2 regions of the Fulvivirga lutea genome follow, and region 1 is predicted to be linked to the other one. Evidence: riboswitches for the same ligand, from Rfam matches in the RefSeq annotation. Region 1 holds a riboswitch; the other holds the start of a gene.
The links. Region 1 has a riboswitch for S-adenosylmethionine ahead of JR347_RS05565 (OsmC family protein). Riboswitches for the same ligand answer to the same signal wherever they lie in the genome.
Positions count from the first base shown of each region.

Region 2: it holds a riboswitch for S-adenosylmethionine, as region 1 does, so the genes downstream of both, metH (methionine synthase) here and JR347_RS05565 (OsmC family protein) in region 1, are expected to answer to the same signal.

Region 1 covers NZ_CP070608.1:1,210,822-1,214,246, reverse strand. The annotation lists gene JR347_RS05575 (alpha/beta hydrolase family protein) at 1-554, shown strand, start outside; gene JR347_RS05570 (energy transducer TonB) at 601-1,272, shown strand; SAM riboswitch class I at 1,455-1,583, shown strand; gene JR347_RS05565 (OsmC family protein) at 1,953-2,399, shown strand; gene JR347_RS05560 (O-acetylhomoserine aminocarboxypropyltransferase/cysteine synthase family protein) at 2,405-3,425, shown strand, end outside.
Region 2 covers NZ_CP070608.1:3,129,564-3,132,988, forward strand. The annotation lists gene metH (methionine synthase) at 1-1,477, opposite strand, end outside; SAM riboswitch class I at 1,553-1,669, opposite strand; gene trmB (tRNA (guanosine(46)-N7)-methyltransferase TrmB) at 1,996-2,658, opposite strand; gene JR347_RS14055 (bifunctional folylpolyglutamate synthase/dihydrofolate synthase) at 2,681-3,425, opposite strand, start outside.

The DNA.
Region 1 (3,425 bases):
ATGAAGACAAAATTGGCTTGCAAGGTCATAGTTGGGGTGGATATCAGATATCTTATATCATAACTCAAACGGATATGTTTGCCTGTGCAGAAGCAGGTGCGGTGGTGTCGAATATGATCAGTGCGTATGGTGGCATCAGGTGGTGGACAGGCTTAAGCCGAATGTTCCAATACGAACATGGCCAGAGCCGAATAGGTGCCACACTTTGGGAAAAGCCAGACCTATACATTGAGAATTCACCCATTTTCTATGCTGATAAGGTAAATACCCCATTGCTATTGTTACACAACGATGCAGACGGTCATGTGCCATGGTATCAGGGCATTGAATATTATGTAGCGCTAAGAAGATTGAACAAACCGGTTTGGATGTTGAATTATAAAGGCGAACCGCACTGGCCAACCAAATGGGAAAACAAACGTGATTTTAACATTCGTATGAACCAGTTTTTCGATCATTATTTAATGGACAAACCCATGCCGCAATGGATGGCTGAAGGTATTCCTGCTACGGAAGTGGGAATTAATAAAGGGTTAGAGTTGGTGAAGGAATAGTTTATTAGTTCAATGTTCTATATTCACTGTTGAAAGCCGTTACTGGATGAGCGTGAAAAAAAATATCAACCTGGAATTCAGTTGTCCAGAGAATCTCAACTCTATGGAACCAACCATGGACGGATTCAACTGCAACAAATGCTCGAAAGAACTTATTGACTTTAGGAATAAATCTGATGAAGAAATCCAACGGATAATTTCAAAGTCATTAAACCCAATATGTGGAGTTTTTAAGCGGTCTCAGTTGAGTCACAGGTTTTTGAAATACGCTGCTGCTACATTTATTGCAACTGCCACTTCGATTAACATTAACGCTCAAACCAAAGAACTAGATAGTTTGGAGCTCGAATATGCAATTGACTCACTAATACAAACCGAATTCGAAGATAATGACATCCCATTTCTCGGAATCATTGTGGAAACTCAAGCCGAACCAATTGGCGGATATCCCAAATTCTTCGAAGCAATTTCTAAAGCGGTAAAATATCCAGCCGAACTTAAAGAGAAAGGTAGAGTCTTTATCCAATTCACAGTTGACACTCTAGGTCAAATGGACGAATTCAAAATCGTAAGGGGCTACAATGAACTTGCGGATCAGGCTACCTTAAACGCTTTAAAGAATCTGAACTTCCCCTTCAGCCCTGCTGAACAAAGAGGAAAACCGGTAAGAACTCGTTTGGTAATTCCTGTAACATTTGATCCAAAAACTGAGGAATAAACGGCTCTCAACAAGCGCTCACCCATAACAATTAAATTATTTCCAGTACAACTATCTCAAAATCAGAATTTTACAATTATTAGAACTTTGAACTTAAAACTTTCAATTAAAAAAAATTTGGAAACCTAAAATTCCGTAACTACGTTTACACCATCAATTCGATAAGCTCATCTGAGTAAATCGATTTATAAAGAAGCGTGGAGAGACAGGCTCAAAGAAGCGCTAGCAACCATCGAAACCAAAAGTAGAAAGGTGCTAAATCCTGATCCCAAGAATGTTTGCCGAGTGGCCGACAAGGGAGAATATAAATTGATAACAATGAAAAGATCAATTCAACACCAAACAGGATTACTTGCCACATTTCAAAGAAGTCTCAACTCTTTGATGCAATCTCCTTATTCAATGTCGTGTTGCTGTTGCTGTAACAGCATGGCGCGCTGTTGTTAGTCACAGCAACCTTCGCCTTTGGGTGAATTTCGATTAGTTTTCTTTCTTTTTTACTGTCACCCTGAACTTCCTGCCCGTACCATTCAGGCGGGGATTCAGGGTCTCGACAAATGATGGAATCAGATTTTGAAATCAATTCAGAATGACAATTTCATCAAAAGGAGATAGCACATCCAATCCAAATCCTCACCCTCCCAAAATCACATTTACAACATTATTAATTACGAGAAAAAATGTCAAAGACATTGAACTTTTCGGTGCGCTCAAGGAGTGAATCACCAGCAAAAACGAACATCAACGTAAGAGGTTTTAACCTTACTGTAGACGAACCCGAAGCCCTTGGTGGAACTGACCTGGCGCCCAATCCGGTAGAATATATTCTTGCGGGTTATGCAGGCTGCATCAATGTGGTAGCCCACATTGTCGCCAAAGAGCAAAACATCAATCTAAAAGATTTAGAAATAGATATCGATGGCGACTTAGACCCCGCAAGGCTTTTCGGCACCTCTTTTACCGAAAGGGCAGGTTACAAAAACATTCAGGTAAACCTTAAAACTTCAACCAAACTCAACGAAGGTCAACGGGTAAAATGGCTCAAAGAAATTGAGTACAGATGCCCCGTAAATGACAATCTGAGCAACAAAACGCCTATTAAATTTTTATTAACCCCTAACAATTAGAAAACATGTCAACACAATTAAATTTTGAAACACTACAGCTACACGCTGGATACGAAAATGTAGAAGAGAGCACACGTTCAAGAGCGGTGCCTTTGTACCAAACTTCATCTTATACCTTTAAAAATGCTGAGCATGGCGCGAATCTTTTTGCGCTTAAGGAGTTTGGCAACATCTACACCCGAATTATGAATCCAACCACCGATGTGTTTGAAAAGCGCATCGCAGCATTGGAAGGCGGAGTGGCTGCTTTAGCAGTGGGTTCCGGGCAAGCGGCCCAGTTTATAGCGCTTAATAACATTCTTAGAGCTGGAGATAATTTTGTTTCCACCTCCTTTTTGTACGGTGGAACTTATAATCAATTTAAAGTTGCATTCAAGCGGTTAGGCATTGAAGTGCGATTTGCCGAGAGTGATAAAGCAGAACATTTCTCCCAACTCATCGATGAGAATACGAAAGCCATTTATTTGGAAACCATAGGTAATCCCGGTTTTAACGTACCTGATTTTGATGCCATTGCAGAGCTGGCCAACAAACACGACATTCCTTTGGTTGTGGACAACACCTTTGGTGCTGGCGGTTATTTATTCAGACCTATTGAACATGGTGCCGCAGTGGTTACTGCCTCTGCTACTAAATGGATTGGCGGACATGGTACATCTATCGGTGGCGTAATTATCGACTCTGGTAATTTCAATTGGGGCAATGGTAAATTCCCTGATTTTACTGAGCCATCAGAAGGGTATCATGGCCTAAAATTCTGGGATACATTTGGCTTCGATAATCCGTTAGGTTTACCAAACATCGCTTTCGCCATTCGAGCAAGAGTAGAAGGTTTGCGAGATTTCGGTCCTGCATTAAGTCCATTTAACTCTTTCTTGCTTTTACAGGGGTTGGAAACTCTTTCTCTGAGAGTGCAACGTACTGTAGATAATGCACTTGAATTGGCCAAGTGGTTAGATGCACATCCGTTGGTAGAATCAGTGAACTACCCCGGATTAGAGACCAGTAGCTACCATGCACTTGCTA
Region 2 (3,425 bases), 1.9 Mb from region 1:
GACGCTGCATTTCTTTAGCAACATCTACCATTTCGTCCAGTGAAGGCGTAATCAACCCGCTGAGACCAATAGCTATTACCTCTTCTTCAATTGCCTTGGAAATAATTTTATCAGCAGGTACCATTACACCCATATCAATTATTTCATAGTTGTTACAGGCAAGTACAACTCCTACTATATTCTTACCAATATCGTGCACATCTCCCTTAACTGTAGCAAGAAGTATTTTCTTACCTGCTTTTGGCGAATTGTTCTTTCTCTTTTCTTCTTCCATGAATGGTTCAAGGTAAGCCACGGCCTTTTTCATCACTCTGGCACTTTTTACCACCTGTGGCAGGAACATTTTACCCGAACCAAACAAATCACCCACTACATTCATTCCGTCCATTAACGGGCCTTCAATAACCTTCAGTGGACTTTCTAACTTTGCTCTAGCTTCCTCAGTATCCTCATCAATAAACTCAATTATACCTTTTACAAGCGCATGTTCTAAGCGTTTTTCTACTGGTTCTTTTCTCCAGGCATCATCTACTTCTCTCTTCTTTGAGCCTCCTTTCACCTGTTCAGCAAAAGTTAAAAGCCTCTCAGTTGCATCATCTCTCCTATCGAGTAATACGTCTTCAACATGCTCTAATAGGTCTTTAGGTATCTCATCATACACCTCTAACATGGTGGGGTTGACAATGCCCATGTCCATCCCGTTTTTAATGCCATGATAAAGAAATGCTGCATGCATAGCTTCACGCACCCTATTATTACCTCTAAATGAAAAAGAAACATTGCTCACTCCGCCACTCACATGTGCACCCGGCAAGTTCTCTCTGATCCATTTTGTAGCATTAAAAAAGTCTAAAGCATTCTTTCGATGTTCTTCCATACCAGTAGCGACAGGAAAGATGTTCGGATCGAAAATAATGTCGTTTGGATTGAATTTTACTTCATTCACCAGTATGTCATAGGATCTTTTACAAATATCAATGCGCCTTTGATAAGTATCTGCCTGACCATCCTCATCAAAAGCCATAACAATTACGGCAGCGCCATATCTTTTAATCACTTTGGCCTGATGTATAAATTCTTCTTCACCTGCCTTCAAACTGATGGAGTTAACCACTCCTTTGCCCTGTATGCACCTAAGACCCGCCTCAATAATGTGCCATTTGGAGGAATCAATCATAATAGGAACTCTGGCAATATCAGGCTCAGACGCGATGAGGTTTAAGAACCTAACCATTGCTTCCTCGCCATCCAACATACCTTCATCCATGTTCACATCGATGATTTGCGCCCCACCTTCTACCTGTTCACGGGCTACTTCTAAGGCTGCGTCAAAATCATCGGCTTTAATTAGGTTCAGAAATTTCTTTGAGCCAGTAACATTGGTACGCTCGCCTACATTTACAAAATTAGATTCAGGCGTAATGATAAGCGGTTCTAGTCCACTCAGTTTTAAAAATGATTGATGCGCTAATGGCATATAAACAGTTTAGTTAATTCAAAAAAAAAGCTCTCCCGATATGTCAGGAGAGCTTTAATAAAATGCATCTATTCTGACTTATCTCTCCTGACAGTATTCGTCAGGATGGATTTAGCACCTTTCCCTCAAATAAATGAGTGGTGGTTGCCAAGGCTTCACAGGGCCATGTCCCTCTGCCTTTCTTGATAAGAGTATCTTAAAGAACTTTGAATCAAATATATAGTATAAATTAATACAAAATACATTTGATAGTAAAAATAACCCGTAAGGCGTCAAAAGGTTATTTTAAACCCCTGATTTGACAGGATTTGAGCTGCCAGACTTACCGCAACAGTCCACTGTTATCCTGCCCGCCAACTGGCGGACGAGGTCCGTCCATCAACTGACGAACGGATGAGGCCTTGTTTTGGAAAAAGGCTCACTCGGTATTGTTTTATTGTTAGGTTTAAAAAACACGGTCAAGCCTTACGGGTACTGCAAAGCTACCCGTATTAAACGATCTAAAAAATGATTCTGGTTTAATTCACAAACGAAAACCGCAGATATTTAATATCATGCCCCTCTTCACTAAACTTCTTTTCATATCTAGTGCGAATATCATGACATTCAGGTTTCAGCTCGGAGTGGTATAAATCGAAGGTATATGTGAGGTCTTTAATGTCGGTTCTGTTTTTCAATACTTCTAATGAATATTCAAATAAACCCGTATTATCAGTTTTTAATCGAATAACAGCATCGCTCTTCACTAACGATTTATAGATATCTAAATAACGATCATGAGTAACTCTTCGCTTCTCATCTCGATCCCTAGGTCTTGGGTCGGGGAAAGTAATCCAAATTTCACTTACTTCATTTTTCTCGAAAAAATTAGAAAGTTCTAACATGTGTGTTCTTAGGAAAGCAACATTCGAAAGGCCTTCATCTAAAGCAATGCCACTTCCTTTCCAAATTCGATCTCCTTTAATATCTATACCTATGTGGTTTCGTTCCGGAAAGATTCTTGCCAAGCCAATGGAATATTCTCCTCTGCCACATGCCAGTTCCAATGTAATCGGTTGATCATTTCTAAAAATCAACTCGTTCCATTTTCCTTTCACTTTCTCATAAATCTCTTTACTTGGCTCAACTACATTAGGCCTTTCAGCTATTTCAGCAAACTTTCTTAATTTTCTTCTACCCATGCTTACGTATAAAGCTGCAAACTTAAAGATTATCTAATTCAGCCACCACAAAATTGCTTCCTCCAATAAATATCAAATCATTCAAATTAGCATTACTTCTAGCGGCATCTACCGCCTCATTCACATTCTTTATAACAATTCCTGCCAAACCAAATTGATTACCCTTTTCAGCAAGTGCTTCTGCAGCCATAGCTCTTGGAATATTTGCCTGGCAAAAGTAATAAGTCGCATTTTTAGGTAATAGAGAAAGAATTTTACTCACATCCTTATCGTTAACCATGCCTAAAACTATATGGAGTTTCTCAAACTGAAGTGAATTGATCTGATCAAGAATATATATTATACCGGCTTCATTATGGCCAACGTCACAGTACATTAGTGGCTTTTCTGCCAGCTTCTGCCAGCGTCCTTTTAAATTCGTTAAATCAAATACTTTGTGAACCCCACTTGTAATGGCTTCATTTGAGATGCTATAGCCTCTTTCATTTAATATGTCTATAGCGCTGAATACGCCTAACAAATTTCGAAACTGATATTTGGGAAGGCTGGTTGTGTCTATTGTTAACCACTCTTTGCCTTCTTTTAATACTACATTATTCTTAAACTCGTAGTTATCACCGGCAAATGTAATTACGGAGTTGGCCACTGAGGCAATTTCACTAAAAACAGCGACTGTTTCTGGCTGTTTTTCTGTGATAACCACTGGTCTATTCTTCTTAATAATACCGGCTTTTTCTCGTGCAATAGCCTCAATAGTATCTCCTAAC